DNA from 4 places in the Pantoea stewartii genome. Region 1 is predicted to be linked to each of the others. Evidence: predicted binding sites of a transcription regulator. Region 1 holds the regulator's gene; each other region holds the start of a gene.
The links. Region 1 encodes PurR, which represses purine synthesis genes. Its sites were predicted from a motif close to CANGCAAACGTTTGCNTG; they were not measured.
Positions count from the first base shown of each region.

Region 1 (4,213 bases):
AAGCCCAGCATACTGAGCACGGCAAGATAGGGAATAAAGCCTTTTGAAGCGGACATCGGGTTCTCATCAGTTGCAGAATAAACGCGGGGCAGTGTAAAAGCTGTACTTCACGCTGTGAAACGGTAAAATTTGCCTGTTGCTGTTAAAAATTTTGAAGGCAAATTATGTGGTCTGAATATGCGCTGGAAGTGGTGGATGCGGTCGCACGCGGTGGCAGCTTTAGCGCGGCCGCCCAGGAACTGCACCGTGTGCCTTCTGCCATCAGCTATACCGTTCGCCAGCTGGAAACCTGGCTGGCTGTGCCGCTGTTTGAACGCCAGCACCGGGAGGTGATTCTCACCCCGGCGGGCGAGCATTTTGTGCGGGAAGGGCGCAGCGTTATCAAAAAAATGGATGCCACACGACGTCAGTGTCAACAGCTCGCCAACGGCTGGCGCGGTCAGATTGGTATTGCCGTCGACTGCATCGTCAAACCGCAGCGGACCCGGCAGTTTGTCAGGGATTTTTACCGCCATTTTCCCGACATGGAGTTGCACATCAGCTATGAGGTCTTTAACGGCGTCTGGGATGCGCTGGCAGACGGGCGAGTGGATGTGGCGATAGGTGCGACACAGGCGATTCCGGTGGGGGGGCGTTTCGCCTTTCGCGATATGGGCACCCTGAACTGGCGTTGCGTGGTGGCGCGTCAGCACCCTCTGACGCAGGTTGCTACGCTAGATGATGAGGCGTTGCGCAACTGGCCTTCTCTGGTGCTGGAAGATACGTCGCGCGCGTTACCGCGTCGTATGACCTGGGCGCTGGATAACCAACGCCGGCTGGTGGTCCCGGACTGGCAAACCGGTCTGGACTGTGTGCGCGCCGGTTTGTGTGTCGCGATGATACCGGGCCATTTAGCGCGGCCCTTACTGGACAGCGGCGAGATGGCAGAGCTGAACTTACCGCAGGCGTTTCCGGAAAGTCCCTGCTGCGTCAGCTGGGCGGAAGATCGCGCATCACCGGCGCTGGGGTGGTTACTCCAGTACCTGGGCGATGCGCAAACGCTAAATCAGGAGTGGTTGAGCGAGGATTAACGGCGATAATCGCGATAAGGACCATAGCCCACCGAACGTCGCTCAATAAGCGTCGGGTGGACTTCAATTGTCTGCGACTCTTCCCGCTTACTGGTGATGCGATCTAACAACATCTCCAGCGCTTTCTCACCCAACTGGGCTTTAGGCTGATGCACCGTGGTCAGTGCCGGGGTGAAATAGCGCGCATTGCGCACATTGTCGTAACCGATGACGGAGATATCCTGCGGCACGCGCAGGCCCATTTCGTCGGCCGCGCAGATTGCGCCCATCGCCATGATGTCGCCCCCACAGAATACGGCGCTTGGGCGCTGCTTCTGTGACAGAATCTGCTGCATGGCCTGATAGCCAGATTCGGGTTCAAAGTCACCCTGCACAATCCATTCGGCACGTGGCTGAATACCTGCTTCTTCCAGCGCCTTGAGGAAACCGGCATGGCGACCGCCTCCCGTGTTACGCTCCATCTGGCCGGGAATGGCACCAATATCGCGATGACCACGCTCAATCAAATAACGTCCTGCCAGATAACCGCCCTGGAAAGCATTGTCCAGTACGGTATCGGTAAAGTCGGCACGGGATTCGCCCCAGTCCATCACCACCATCGGAATATTGCGGTTCGCTTCCAGCATTTGCAGCAGATCATCCGGATACTCTGAACACATCACCAGAAGCCCGTCAACGCGCTTTTGCGCCATCATCGACAGATAGGCGCGCTGTTTTTGCAGGTCATTATGTGCGTTGCCCAAAATCAGGGTATAGCCTTTATCGAAGCAGTGATTCTCAATGGCTTCGATAATTTCAGCAAAGTAGGGCGCTTCACTGGACGTGGCGAGCAGGCCCAGCGTTTTGGTGTGATTCACCTTCAGGCTACGCGCGACTGCGCTGGGAGAATAATGCAGTTCCCGAATCGCTTCCCACACCGCTTCGCAGGTATTTTCTGCGACAAAGCGCGTTTTATTGATGACGTGTGAGACGGTCGTGGTGGACACGCCCGCACGCTTCGCCACATCTTTAATTGTTGCCATGTAAATCGAACTCCCGGGCCTATCTAAATTATTGATAAGCATATTGTTAAACGTTTGCGTCAGCGGACGGTTATTTCTGCGAAAAACATCGCTTTTCTGTCCGGTATTGAGTCATCAGGGCAGGAAATAACGTCTGAAAAGGGCGCGGACGCAACCGATATTGCGCGCTGTTGCGCAACAAAGGGGGGATTCTAACAAGGCTGTGCGGATAAAACGAGATTTTTACCCACGCGTATGTGAAAATGCTTTCACCTTACAAACGTCAGGGTTAAAGGAGAGGGGATGAGTACCGATTTAAAACTGTCATTAATGACGACGGCAGCCGCACTGTTAATGATCATCGCGTTTAGCTTCACCGCTATTCTGCACTAGCCGCATTCGTTTGCAGCGACGCTATACTGGCTGACTGGCTGACTGGCTGACTGGCTGACTGGCTGACTGGCTGACTGGCTGACTGGCTGACTGGCTGACTGGCTGGCTGACTGGCTGGCTGACTGGCTGACTGCGCGTCCAGCCTTGCCGGTGATACGTCCTGTCTGTCAGACCGTATCACCGGCAGGTGCGGCATTTTCGCCTGGAACATCCGGCTGCACAATCGGGGTGAGGTGGGCAATAAAAAAGCCGGGAAGTTGCCTTTCCCGGCTTTTTTGTATGAAGGACGTTTAGCGAACGGTCTTTGGCGTCATAACGCGACGCGCACCAATATAATGGCGCTGCCAGTAATCTTCGCTCAACGCACTGATTTGAATATCTTTACCGGTACGCGGTGACTGAATGAATTTACCGTTGCCCAGGTAAACCCCGACATGATCTGCGGTTCCACGCCCGTTGATGCGGAAGAAAACCAGATCGCCTTTTTCAAGGGATTCGCGGTTGACCGGTGCTGCATCCCGCAGATGGTACATTTCGTTAGCGGTACGGGGGATCTTAAACTTCACGACGTCTTTGTAGGCGTACCATACGAGGCCACTGCAATCAAAACCCGTATGGGGCGATTTGCCTCCCCACTGATAACGCTTGCCAAGTTGCCCCATCAGTTTTGCCATCGCCGTTTCACGCGCTTTCTGGTAACGCTGGCGATGCGCTTTACTCATTTTAATGGTGCCGGTTTCGGTATTGTCTGCCGTTAACGCCTTCGCAGCACGTTGATGACCATACCGTTTTTTGCTGGCGGCATTGGCGGCGACTTTTTTGCTCAGCGTCTTGTGCGAGGCAGTCGTTTTAGCGAGCGTTTTGTGCGTGGTGGTGTGAGAGGTCGTTTTGCTGGTTTTCGTGGTCTTACTGACTTTCTGAACAGCGGAGGTGCGACTTTTTTTAGATGAGGCTTTAACCGCGCGTCGTTTGCGCCGATCATCGTCGCGCGCACTTTTTTTCTCTACCTTATGCAAGCTGGCCTTAACCGTCGCATGCGGGGAGGCAGCAGCGATGTTAAAGAAGAGTTGCGCAAAAGCCAGAATAAGAAGCGTAATGATTGAACGCATAGTCCGTTTACTGGTTAAGCTGTCAGATCAAACAGGTCTCTGACAAAGTTAAGAAAAATCTGATCACCGATCAGCGCCGAAGTCATTCTAGTCCAGTTTTTTTTAAAAGAGTAAGTCCTTTTTTTATTAATTGATGGCCTGGATAAAAATCAGGCATAAATCAGGAATTTCAGTCTCTTATAACAGCAAATTCATTGCAAATTATGAATACATTCATAGTCTTTGTCACAGTTTCCTGCGAATGCCTGACCAGCCTACTTAGCAAACATGGCGATTTAACGTCGGACGAGCCAAAATCTCGTTTTCAGTCCTGGCGTGAAGTCGCTACAATAAAGAAACACGAAGTGACGAATTAAGGAAGGCAATAATGAGTACTGTAGAAAAAATTCAGCGCCAGATCGCAGAAAACCCGATCCTGCTGTACATGAAAGGTTCGCCGAAACTGCCAAGCTGCGGTTTCTCTGCGCAGGCGGTCCAGGCGTTGTCTGCCTGTGGTGAGCGCTTTGCTTACGTGGATATTCTGCAGAACCCGGATATTCGCGCAGAGCTGCCAAAATACGCCAACTGGCCCACGTTCCCGCAGTTATGGGTTGATGGCGAACTGGTCGGCGGCTGCGACATTATTGTTGAAATGTTCCAG
Region 1 is NZ_CP049115.1:180,714-184,926, forward strand. It holds gene punC (purine nucleoside transporter PunC) at 1-56, opposite strand, end outside; gene punR (DNA-binding transcriptional activator PunR) at 165-1,070, shown strand; gene purR (HTH-type transcriptional repressor PurR) at 1,067-2,092, opposite strand; gene cydH (cytochrome bd-I oxidase subunit CydH) at 2,375-2,464, shown strand; gene G5574_RS00825 (hypothetical protein) at 2,451-2,675, opposite strand; gene G5574_RS00830 (C40 family peptidase) at 2,755-3,573, opposite strand; gene G5574_RS00835 (Grx4 family monothiol glutaredoxin) at 3,938-4,213, shown strand, end outside.

Region 2 (4,213 bases), 1.6 Mb from region 1:
GGTGCCCATCGCGACCGCGACGGCGAACTTCAGTGAAACCAGGCCAGAGGCATCGTTCATCAAGGCTTCGCCCTGCAGAATCGCCATGATTTTCTTAGGAATGCGGCCTTCACCGACGATACCAGAAAGGGCCACGGCATCGGTGGGTGAGAGCACGGCGGCCAGCGCAAACGCAGGGATAAGCGGAATGCCCGGCACGGTCCAGTAAATCAGGTAGCCGATACCGACGACGGTGATCAACACCAGTACCAGCGCCAGGCCAAGGATTTCCCGGCCATAGTGCAGAAACTCGCTGACCGGTGTTTTCCAGCCGTCGGCAAAGAGCAGCGGCGGAATAAACAGGACGAGGAATAATTCCGGGTCAAAATCCACATGCAGCCCAAACGTGGGCCAGGCCAGCAGCGCACCAACGGCAATTTGCACCAGCGGCAGCGGGATTTGAAAAGGCAAGATACGCGCGGCGACCCCAGAGAGCGACACCACCAGCGTCATGATCAAAATAGTAAAAAAGATTTCCATGCTTTCCTTAGGCGGGTTGTTATCTTTGAATCAACGTGAAGATAAAGTGTAAAACAAACTGGCAAGCGCGGAAAAAGCTACGTGTGCTTCGGTGAGGAAAAAGCGGAAAATTCCGGACGCACGGCTGCACGTCCGGTCAGACAGTCAGATCGCCCAGCCTCCGGCATAAAAAGCCACCAGCGCAACGGCAATCACGACCGTGCCAATATTTAACTTACGCCATTCACCGGCAAACAGTCGGCCAACTACCAGGGTGGCAAAACCGATCATGATGCCGGTAACAATGTTACAGGTCAGGACAATAATGACTGCGGTGAGCAGGCCCGACATCGCATCGACAAAGTCGGCGAAGTCAATTTTAGCGACGTTGCTCAGCATCAGCAGGCCGACATACATCAGGGCGGGTGCCGTCGCATAAGTTGGTACCAGATAAGCCAGCGGAGACATAAACAGAATCACCAGAAACAGCAGACCCACGACGATTGCCGTCAGGCCGGTTTTACCGCCTGCCGCCGTACCGGCCGCCGATTCAATATATACCGCGGCAGGCGACGCGCCCACCAGTCCGGCAAACAGGCTGCTCAGCGAATCCGTGGTCAGTGCCCGTCCGCCGTTAATAATCTGCCCGTCTTTATCGAGTAAATTGGCCTGCCCGGCCACGGCGCGAATCGTGCCGGTCGCATCAAATACCGCCGTCATCACTAACGCCAGTACGGTGGGCAAGACGGCAGGCTGCAACGCGCCCATAATGTCGAGGCTGAAAAACAGCGATGTCCCCTGCGCATCACGCAGGCTCGGCAGCGCAAACAGCCCTTGCCAGCGGACGGCGGGATCGAAGGCCAGGCCGAGAGCAGAGATCACGATGACCGTCAGCAAAATACCGCCAGGCACCCGGCGCTTCTCCAGACCAAAAATCGCCGCTAGCCCCAGCAAAGACATGAGGACGGGGAAGGAGGTAAAGTGCCCCAACGCCACCGGTAAACCTGAGCCAGGGTTTCTGACCACCAGCCCCACGTTGTCAGCGGCAATCAGCAGTAAAAACAGGCCAATCCCGATGCCCGTACCGTGTGCGACGCCCATCGGCAAATTACGTAAGATCCAGGCCCGAATCCCGGTGGTGGAAATCAGCGTAAACAGCAGCCCCATGAGGAACACAGCGCCAAGCGCGACCGGCACGCTGATGTGCTGACCCAGTACAAGACTGAACGCTGTAAAGGCCGTCAACGAGATTGCACAGCCAATCGCCATGGGTAAATTGGCCCACAGCCCTATCAGGATTGACCCGAAGCTTGCCACCAGGCAGGTGGCAACAAACACCGCCGTAGGAGAGAACCCCGCTTTACCCAGCATACCGGGGACCACGATCACCGAATAGACCATGGCAAGAAAGGTCGTCAGCCCGGCCAGGATTTCCTGTCGTACGCTGCTGCCACGGGCCGAAATGGCGAACCAGGCATCCAGTCTTCCACTGGTCGGGCGTGATTCAATTGACATAGTTAAGCCTCAAAAATTTTTATTGTGTAATTCACGCGGTCACCGTTCTGCATTCCCTGAATATGTCTTTACCCACGGGCAACCGACAAAAGGCAAACGTTTACTTCGCCACGCAGAACGGGTGTAACAAGCACCACCAGACTGAAGGGGGCAGATTATCCGGTCTTTAACCGCCGCTTTTCAACCGTTCAGAGGGAATTACTGCGTATAAAGATCAGGTTAGTAACATCAGGAACGTGCTGGAAACCTGCCAGTAACATTCTTGCAGGCAGCGTGGCCGGTCGATGGAAGAGGATGTTGGTGGAAGAGAGATAACGCCGGACGGCGTCATCAGAGCGCATCGCCTCAGCCCGGCAGAGTGAGTTCACCGCCCTGCTGAATGGCCCGTTGCCATGCGGCGCGCTGCTGAACGGTGGTTAACCATTTTTGCGTGGCGGGCGCATTGTGCAAGCCGGCGCGCTGGCTCAGCGCCAGAACAGGAAAGCTCATTTGCACATCGGCGATGCTGAATCGTTGACCGGCAAACCAGGGATTGGCCGAGAGATGATCTTCAATCATTTGCCTGTGGACGTGGAGCTGTTTGTCCAGCCAGGCTTTTTGTACGCCTTTCCCCAGCGCGGCACCCACGGGACGGAGCAACCAGGGCACGGGCGCGCTGCCCAGCCGGCCAAACACCAGCTTCATGACCAGCAGCGGCATCAGGGAACCTTCAGCGTAATGTAGCCAGTAACGCGCCTGGAGGCGCGCCTCTTCGTCGGTAAGCTGTAATCGCTTCTCGCTGTCGTACTTTTCTTCGAGGTATTCCAGTATGGCCCCGGACTCCGCCACCACCCGATTGCCATCTGTGATAACCGGCGATTTGCCTAAGGGATGCACTTTTTTCAGTGCTTCCGGTGCCAGCATGGAGGCTTCACGCTGGTAACGTTTAACCTGATAAGGCACTTCCAGCTCTTCCAGCATCCACAGCACGCGGTGCGAACGAGATTGTTCCAGATGGTGAACAGTAATCATCATGATTCCCTGCGAATGAATATGCAGACAGTATAGACGTCACTTCACCTTGTGCAGAGAACCATCCTGCTCGGGATCCAGCAGGACCGCACCTGATCCCTGCTGTCCCAGCCGATCGCCGGGGTTACGGAGCGGACAGTCACGCATGGATAAACAGCCGCAGCCAATGCAGCCATCCAGGTCGTTACGCAGGCGCGTCAGGGTTTCGATGCGCTTATCCAGTTCATCCCGCCAGTGCTGCGTCAGATTGCCCCAGTCCTGCGCAGACATGCGTTTATCCGCAGGCATGTTTTCCAGACTGTCGCTGACGCTGGCGAGCGGAATGCCGATGCGCTGGGCAATTTTAATGATCGCCACACGGCGCAGGACATCACGGCTGTAGCGCCGCTGATTGCCGGGATTGCGCGTGCTGGAAATCAGCCCTTTGCTTTCATAAAAATGCAGCGCTGACACGGCCACGCCGCTTCGCCGCGCGACTTCCCCCGGTGTCAGCACCGGTTTTGGATAATTGCGATCTTTTTTCATCTGGCACTTTACCTCAAGTTAACTTGAGGAATTATACTCCTTTCCCATCAGAACAACACCCGCCCTGACGACGTCACGCCCCCTGCAGGCTGATTATCAGCCTCACAAACTGCGGCATGCACGGTGACGGGGACATTCACCAGAAGGATGAGGCCATGATACAAGAAGAGATCATTCATTCACTGACCCACTGGATTGACCAGAACCTGGATAAAAGCCTGTCAATCGATGAGGTGGCCGCGAAGTCCGGTTATTCGAAATGGCACCTGCAACGTATGTTCCGTAGCGTAACGAAACAGACGTTGGGTGGTTATATCCGCGAACGCCGGCTGACGCTGGCCGCAGAAGCGCTGCGTCAGACGCAGCGTCCGGTATTCGATATTGCGATGCAGTATGGCTACGATTCGCAGCAGACCTTCTCACGGGTCTTTCGCCGCCAGTTTTCCCAGACGCCTACGGCGTATCGTCACTATATGCGTCGCCAGGCGGTTCAGCGTCCACGCCTGCTGAGCTTTGACTGTGGGGAAACGATGAGCAGCTTTACGCAGCGTACAACGGGTGAATGTTGTCCGCTTAATTAACAGCCCGCGTGCGCCCGATCGGGCGCACGGCTTTATCCCCTCTTTTTTACCCTTCCGCTGGCTTGACACTGCGCTGACAAATC
Region 2 is NZ_CP049115.1:3,140,907-3,145,119, reverse strand. It holds gene G5574_RS14905 (Na+/H+ antiporter) at 1-519, opposite strand, end outside; gene G5574_RS14900 (NCS2 family permease) at 664-2,013, opposite strand; gene G5574_RS14895 (glutathione S-transferase family protein) at 2,359-3,024, opposite strand; gene soxR (redox-sensitive transcriptional activator SoxR) at 3,064-3,549, opposite strand; gene soxS (superoxide response transcriptional regulator SoxS) at 3,705-4,130, shown strand.
Region 2: a site for PurR is predicted at 2,103-2,120, ahead of G5574_RS14900 (NCS2 family permease). Genes of this name have one in related genera too.

Region 3 (4,213 bases), 1.6 Mb from region 1:
TCGGGTGCCACCGCCATGACGTAACGCTCTTGCGATTCATTACACCAGACTTCCAGCGGGCTCATCCCTGGCTCATCGCTGAGGATATCACGCAGGTTGAAACGCCCACCGCGCCCGCCATCGCTGACCAGCTCAGGCATGGCGTTCGACAGCCCGCCCGCACCGACATCGTGGATAAACAGAATCGGGTTGTCGTCGCCTAACTGCCAGCAGCGGTCAATCACTTCCTGGCAACGCCGTTCCATTTCCGGGTTATCACGCTGTACGGAGGCAAAGTCGAGATCAGCGTCAGACTGGCCCGATGCCATAGATGAGGCCGCCCCGCCGCCCAGACCGATATTCATTGCCGGGCCGCCCAGTACGATCAGCTTTGCCCCGACAGTAATCTCGCCTTTCTGGACGTGATCGGCACGGATGTTCCCGATGCCACCCGCCAGCATAATCGGCTTGTGGTAACCGCGCAGTTCGGTGCCGTTGTGGCTGTTGACCTGTTCTTCATAGGTACGGAAATAGCCATTCAATGCAGGACGGCCAAACTCGTTGTTAAACGCCGCGCCGCCCAGAGGGCCTTCAGTCATAATGTCCAGTGCGCTGACGATGCGCGCGGGCTTGCCAAAATCCTCTTCCCACGGCTGCTCAAAGCCCGGAATACGCAGGTTCGACACCGAGAAGCCGACCAGACCGGCTTTCGGCTTCGCGCCTCGTCCGGTCGCCCCTTCGTCACGAATTTCGCCGCCGGAGCCGGTTGCCGCGCCAGGCCACGGCGAAATCGCCGTAGGATGGTTATGCGTTTCGACCTTCATCAGAATATGCGCCGCTTCCTGGTGGTAGCCATATTCCCCGTTTTCGGCATCCGCAAAGAAGCGTCCTACTTCAGAGCCTTCCATCACCGCCGCATTGTCTTTATAAGCCGACAGGACATAATCCGGCGTTTGCTCAAAGGTGTTCTTAATCATTTTAAACAGCGATTTTGGCTGTTTTTCGCCGTCAATAATCCAGTCGGCGTTAAAAATCTTGTGACGACAGTGCTCGGAGTTCGCCTGAGCAAACATATAGAGTTCGATGTCGTTAGGGTTACGGCCCAGCTTCGTAAAGGCTGCCAGAAGGTAGTCAATTTCGTCGTCTGCCAGCGCCAGGCCCAGCGATGTATTGGCATGAACCAGTGCCTGACGGCCTTCACCCAACACATCAACGCTTTTGACCGGTTGAGGTTCGTGGTGGGCAAACAGTTGTTCGGCCTGATGGAGGTCGCTGTACACCGTTTCCATCATGCGGTCATGCAGCAGCGCTGACAGCGTTTGCCACTGGGTTTCCGTCAACTGGGGTGCCTGAACATAAAACGCCAGACCGCGCTCCAGTCGACGGACCTGTGACAGATCACAGTTATGCGCAATATCTGTCGCTTTTGAAGACCATGGCGAAATGGTGCCTGGACGTGGCGTGACCAGCAGCAAACGCCCTTGTGGCGCATGTTCAGCGAGAGAAGGACCGTACTTGAGCAGGCGCTGCAGACGGGATTTTTCATCCTCACTCAACGGCGCGCTGACATCGGCAAAATGGACGTACTCAGCGTAAATATCACTCACCGGCAGATGAGCGTCCTGAAAGCGGGCCAGCAGTTTGTTTACACGAAATGCCGACAGGGCGGGCGAACCACGCAGAATTTCCATCATAAGATCTCTCGTCTTTGAAACGCCGGGTGCGACGCTTCATTGGGCGCAACAGGGGGAAAACGGGGCGTATTATAGAGAAAGCCACTCCGCGACGAAACCGTTTGCGCAAAATTTATGGCCAACAAGATTTGGCTGATAATTGCGCAAAAATTGCTTTATAAGTTGCTCTGCCTCAGTTTGTTGCGCAAAATGCCCCTCGCTCTGGGAGTTAAAACAAAATCAATACTGCCTTAAAAGACAGAGGCCTTGGAGCCATCGAGAGATAACTATTTGAAACGCCTGAAATTAAATTATCTGTTTATCGGTCTGCTCACCGTGCTGTTAGCACTGGCACTGTGGCCGTCCATTCCCTGGCATGGGAGCGGGCAGGATACGATTTCACAGATTAAATCACGGGGAGTGCTACGGGTCAGTACCGTAAACTCACCGTTGACTTACTACACCGTGAATAAAGCACCGGCCGGGATGGATTACGAGCTGGCGAAGCGTTTCGCCCGTTATCTGGGCGTCAGGCTGGAAATCACGGTGCGCGCGAATATCAGCGACCTGTTTGATGCGCTTGACGACGGCAAAGCCGATTTGCTGGCCGCAGGCCTTATCTATAATAATGAGCGACTGAACCGCTATCAGACGGGCCCCAGCTATTACAGCGTTTCCCAGCAGTTGGTTTATCGTGTGGATAAAACTCGCCCGAAAAACCTGGGCGATTTAAAGGGACGGCTCGTCGTTGCCTCCGGATCGGCTTATCTGTCTACACTCAAGAGCGCCAGAGCGGATCACTATCCCGACCTTGACTGGGCTATCTCGACCGATCAAAGCCCGAAAGCGCTACTTGAGGCCGTCGCCGAGGGCAAGCTGGATTATACGATTGGCGATTCCGTCACCATCGCACTGCTTCAGCGCATCCATCCACAACTGGCGGTCGCCTTTGACGTCACGGATGAAGAGCCGGTGACGTGGTATATGCCCCGCGAAAGCGACGACAGCCTGAACGCGGCCATGCTGGATTTCTTTAATGGCATGGGCGAAGAAGGCGCAATGGCGCGGCTGGAAGAGAAATACCTCGGGCACGTTGGCACCTTTGATTATGTGGATACGCGCACCTTCCTGCGTGCGATTGATACGGTTCTGCCTGATATCAAACCGTTATTTGAGAAATACGCCAGTAATATCGACTGGCGTTTGCTGGCCGCTATCTCCTATCAGGAATCACACTGGAATCCGCAGGCGACATCACCGACCGGCGTGCGCGGCATGATGATGCTGACGCGCAATACTGCCGACAGCGTGGAAGTGGGCGATCGAACCGATCCTGAGCAAAGTATTCGCGGCGGCAGCCAGTATCTGCAAAATATGATGGATAAAGTCCCGCAGTCCATTCCGGAAGACGAACGTATCTGGTTTGCGCTGGCCGCCTACAACATGGGTTATGCTCATATGCTGGATGCCCGTAAGCTCACGGCAAAACAGGGTGGCAACCCGGACAGTTGGGCTGATGTGAAACTGCGCCTGCCGATGCTGAGCCAGAAGCGTTATTACGCGCAAACGACCTACGGCTACGCGCGGGGCCAGGAAGCGTATAACTACGTGGAAAATATTCGTAAATATGAGATTAGCCTGGTGGGCTATTTGCAGGAGCAGGAAAAGCGCCTTGCCCAGCAGGCCGCGCTGGAAGCGGAGATGGGCAAAGGCTATCCTGCCGTTTCGCCACAAGTGGCAATGAATTAGCTTTCGCGCTGCGCCTGTCGCAGCGCTTTTTGTTGCTGACGACGCATGCGGAAAAAGTCGCTCAGCAGCGCCGCGCACGCGTCTTCCAGCACGCCGTGATCTAACCTTACCTGATGGTTCATCCCCGGATGGCCCAGCACGTCAATCAGCGAACCGGCTGCGCCGGTTTTCACATCGTGCGCGCCATAAACCAGACGACCTATCCGGCTATGCACCATCGAGCCGGCGCACATGACGCACGGCTCCAGCGTCACATAAAGCGTGGTATCCAGCAGACGGTAATTTTCCAGTACTTTCCCGCCCTGACGAAGCGCCATAATCTCTGCGTGCGCGGTGGGATCATGCTGACCGATAGGCCGGTTCCAGCCTTCGCCAATGACGCGGTCGCCGTGAACCAGGACGGCGCCTACCGGCACCTCGCCCTCATCCCATGCGCGTTGCGCCAGCGTCAGCGCCCGGCGCATCCAGTATTCATCTTGTTCTTGTGTCACACGAACCACTCCCGGCAGCAAAAAGCGGCGCATTATACCGGGCATGCCGGCAAAACCGAAGCACAGTACAGGTTATTCTAACTGCTGCAATTCACCCGCCGGCGTGACGCGCCAGCGGTGCTGACAAAAGAACAATAACGGGTTGTCCTGCTTGCTGTCGCTGTAACCACTATAGAGTTGCAGTGGTGTGCCGATTTGCTCTTCTAACTGCACCACTTTTTCGTGTCCCAGACAGCGCAATTTCAGTACGCGCCCACCCAGGCCGCGCTGCATCTGGCTGGCAATCAACTTTACTCTGGGCAGAAACGCCGAATCGTAATA
Region 3 is NZ_CP049115.1:1,736,157-1,740,369, forward strand. It holds gene purL (phosphoribosylformylglycinamidine synthase) at 1-1,673, opposite strand, end outside; gene mltF (membrane-bound lytic murein transglycosylase MltF) at 1,944-3,401, shown strand; gene tadA (tRNA adenosine(34) deaminase TadA) at 3,398-3,892, opposite strand; gene yfhb (phosphatidylglycerophosphatase C) at 3,965-4,213, opposite strand, start outside.
Region 3: a site for PurR is predicted at 1,764-1,781, ahead of purL (phosphoribosylformylglycinamidine synthase). Genes of this name have one in related genera too.

Region 4 (4,213 bases), 550 kb from region 1:
TCTTCATAAACCAGCTGGTCATCGCTTTGTGGCGTGCCCAGTTCATGCCGCCAGAGCTGGTAAGACAGCAACGTTTGCGGATGCTTGCGCACATAGTAGAGCGTGCGTGAATCATTCGCCCAGGCAAAGCTGGAAGAGGCATCATTCAGCACCTCAGGATACCAGCTCCCGTTTTCCAGATTGCGAAAGCGAATGCCGTACTGGCGGCGGGAAAGGAAATCTTCAGCCAGGGCCATGACCTGATTGTCCGGGCTGATATGCAGCGCGCCCATAGTATAAAAATCACTGTGTGAAGCCCGCTGATTGGCATCCAGCAGCAACGTCCATTCATCAGTTTCCTGATAACTGGCAGGCTGCCGGTAATAGGCGGCATATTCATTACCACTTTCATAACGGCTTTGGTAGCGGTAGCCATTTTTTACGTAGGGAACGGAATGGTCCTGAGGCGGCAGTCGGTCAATGATCTCGTGGAGAATACGGTTTTGTAATGGCTCCTGTGACGCCATGATTTTCTGACCATAGTTGTTCTCAGCACGCAGGTAGTCCAGCACATCGCTGTTTTCGCGTTTGTCATCGCGCAACCAGTAGTAGTTATCGACCCGCGTCTCGCCATGCAGCGACATCTCGTAAGGTATTTTTTTCGCGTCAGGTGCTTTCATATCATCCATCCTGCTGAACATCATCAACATTAAGGGTGGCACTAATGTCTTCAGATGCCAAGTCAGGGATAGTGAGTATGAGCTTGTTCAGGGCCCTGTTACGGGCCCGGACATGGGTTAACTGGCCTTCTGCTGATCAATATCCTGCTGGATACCTTTTCGGACATCCTGCGGAATTTTTAGCGCGTCGCCCAGTGCCGACAGGTAGCTGCGCTCCATAAAATGATCAACATCAATGGCGGCACAGCTGAGAAAATAGAGTTCCAGTGCTTCTTCTTCATTTTTAACATCCGCCGCCAGCCATTCGGGGTCCAGCGGCCGCTGCATGGCCTGCTGGATCAGTTTCTCCGCATCCTGACCATAGCCTGCCTGATGAATGTTCTGCTCAATCGTCGCACGTTCACGGTCATCAATATGCCCGTCGCTTTTGGCGGCAAACACCAAGGCCGTGACCAGTCGTTCTGCGCGCTGATCAACCGGCGTCTGTAACTCACCAAAACCCGGTTCGTCCTGATGGGTTTCACGCACCCGCTGTTTGTATTTGTTCCACAACACCGCGCCCGCTGCTGCCCCGCCGCCGATGATTAAGGCTTTGCCGCCATATTTAGTTAACAGCTTGCGTGATGATTTACTGGCCACCAGCAATCCCGCCAGGCCACCCAGCGCACCGGGGGCCAGCATCTCACTCAGTCCGCCGCCGGATTTGCCGTCACCGCTCTTTTTTGCCAGTACTGATTGAATCTGTTGCAGCCAGTTATTCATTATTTACTCCCGTTACCATCCAGAAACATCATCATTACCAAAAAGATGTCAGGAAACGTCAGAGCAGGAAAAGTAGCGCAAACGAGATGAAATGTGCGCAAGGGGTGAGAACGCAAACGTTTTCGTTTATACTGCGCGCGAATTTTGACTGGTTGACTGCTTAGGTGAAATGATGACGACTCTCGGAACTGCGCTACGCCCTGCTGCCACGCGCGTCATGCTGTTAGGCTCAGGAGAACTGGGCAAAGAAGTCGCGCTGGAATGTCAGCGTCTGGGTGTGGAAGTGATTGCGGTTGACCGCTACGCCAATGCGCCTGCGATGCATGTAGCGCACCGTAGCCATGTGATAAATATGCTGGACGGCGACGCACTGGCCGCCGTTATTGCCCAGGAGAAACCAGACTTCGTGGTGCCTGAGATTGAAGCCATCGCAACAGAGAAACTGCTGGAGCTGGAGCAGCAAGGTCAGCGCGTCGTGCCCACTGCCCGCGCTGCCCGCCTCACCATGAACCGCGAAGGCATTCGTCGTCTGGCCGCAGAGGAGCTGGCGCTGCCCACTTCAACCTACCGCTTTGCCGACAGCAAAGAAAATTTTGTCGCTGCCGCCGCCGGGATTGGTTTTCCCTGCATCGTCAAACCCGTTATGAGTTCATCCGGCAAAGGCCAGAGTTTTATTCGCGATGCCAGCCAGCTGGATAAGGCCTGGGATTATGCGCAACAAGGCGGTCGCGCCGGGGCGGGACGCGTTATCGTTGAAGGCGTGGTGAAGTTTGATTTTGAAATCACCCTGCTGACCATCAGGGCCGTTGACGGCATTCATTTCTGCGCCCCTATCGGTCATCGCCAGGAAGACGGCGATTACCGTGAGTCATGGCAGCCGCAGCAGATGAGCGACCTGGCGCTACAGCGTGCCCAGCATATCGCGGAAACCGTGGTCAACGCACTGGGTGGCTATGGATTATTTGGTGTGGAGCTGTTTGTATGCGGCGATGAAGTGGTATTCAGTGAAGTCTCTCCGCGTCCGCACGACACCGGCATGGTGACGCTGATCTCGCAGGATCTGTCAGAATTCGCCCTGCATGTCCGCGCGTTTCTGGGGCTGCCTGTAGGGGCCATTCGCCAGTACGGCCCTTCTGCTTCAGCCGTTATTCTGCCGCAGTTAACCAGCCAGAATGTCCGGTTTGCGAATGTAGAAGCAGCACTGGGGGCGGGTTTGCAGTTGCGCCTGTTTGGCAAGCCCGAAATTGAAGGTCAGCGTCGTTTAGGTGTTGCTCTGGCCTGCGCCGAGACAACGGAAGAGGCTGTTGCGCGCGCGGTAGCCAGTGCGGCTGCCGTCAGCGTTCAGGGTTAAGTGAGTGCGGTGAGCCTGCGGGCTCACCGTCTGCCCGTTAGCGGGCCCCCGCGACGGCCTCGCTGGCCAGTTGCGTAATACGCTGCCAGTCCCCTGCTTCCAGCGCCTCGTTCGGCACCAGCCAGGAGCCGCCGATACAAAGTACGCTTTTCAGCGCCAGATAATCACGGTAATTCGCTGGTGAGATACCGCCCGTCGGACAGAAACGCACCTGAGGGAAAGGCCCACCGATGGCCTGTAGCGCTTTTACCCCACCGTTGGCTTCGGCCGGGAAAAATTTAAACTCTCGCAGACCGTAATCCATGCCGGTCATTAATTCTGACACCGTGCTGATGCCGGGAATAAGCGGAACTGGCCCTTCAACGGCGGCCTTGAGTAAGGACTCGGTGATACCAGGGCTGATTACAAACTGTGCGCCCGCTTCCGTCACTTCCTGGAGCTGCTGTGTGTTCAGCACCGTTCCCGCACCGACAATAGCCTCTGGCACCTGTTTGATAATGGCGCGTAAGGCATCCATCGCCACGGGCGTGCGTAAGGTCACTTCCAGCACCCTGACGCCGCCGGCGACCAGCGCCTGAGCCATGGGAACCGCATGTTCCAGCTTGTTAACCACGATTACCGGCACGACCGGTCCGGTTTTCAGAATCTGTTCTGCACTCGTTTTCCAGTTTTTCATCACTTCCCCTGGTAAATAACATTGTGATCACTGCGCCGAAGCCTTTACAGCGCCAGTCCGGTTAACAGCACGACTACCATACAGGATTCTCCGTTTCACCGTCCATCAACGGATAAAATTTTTAAAACAGCAGTTCATTTTTGAGAGGTGGTGCAAAAAAAAGCCCGCATTATGCGGGCTGGGAAGGGATTATTCGAATTCATTCCAGGAACGGCCGTCTCGCGTGATCATCGCGACGGACGCCACCGGTCCCCAGGTGCCGGCCTGATAAGGTTTGGAGGAATCACCATCTGCGGCCCAGGCGTTGATGATGGAGTCAACGTAAGTCCAGGCGGCTTCCACCTCGTCACGGCGCACGAACAGTGCCTGAATGCCGCGCATCGATTCCAGCAGTAAACGCTCGTACGCATCCGCCAGATGAGACTGGTTAAAGGTTTCTGAGTAGCTCAGATCCAGCTTGGTCGTCTGCAGTTTGTGTTTGTGATCCAGACCCGGCACCTTGTTCAGGATCTCAATGTCCACCCCTTCATCCGGCTGTAGACGGATGGTCAGTTTGTTCTGCGGTAACTCGGAGTAAGAGTCTTTAAACAGATTCATCTCCGGGTTTTTGAAGTACACCACGACTTCAGAACACTTGGTCGGCAAACGCTTACCGGTGCGCAGATAGAAGGGCACGCCCGCCCAGCGCCAGTTGTCGATATCGACGCGAATGGCCACAAAGGTTTCCGTAGAGCTGGTTTTGTTGGCGCCCTCTTCTTCCAGGTA
Region 4 is NZ_CP049115.1:726,770-730,982, forward strand. It holds gene G5574_RS03340 (prolyl oligopeptidase family serine peptidase) at 1-659, opposite strand, end outside; gene G5574_RS03345 (tellurite resistance TerB family protein) at 777-1,421, opposite strand; gene purT (formate-dependent phosphoribosylglycinamide formyltransferase) at 1,594-2,772, shown strand; gene G5574_RS03355 (bifunctional 4-hydroxy-2-oxoglutarate aldolase/2-dehydro-3-deoxy-phosphogluconate aldolase) at 2,810-3,448, opposite strand; gene zwf (glucose-6-phosphate dehydrogenase) at 3,638-4,213, opposite strand, start outside.
Region 4: a site for PurR is predicted at 1,531-1,548, ahead of purT (formate-dependent phosphoribosylglycinamide formyltransferase). Genes of this name have one in related genera too.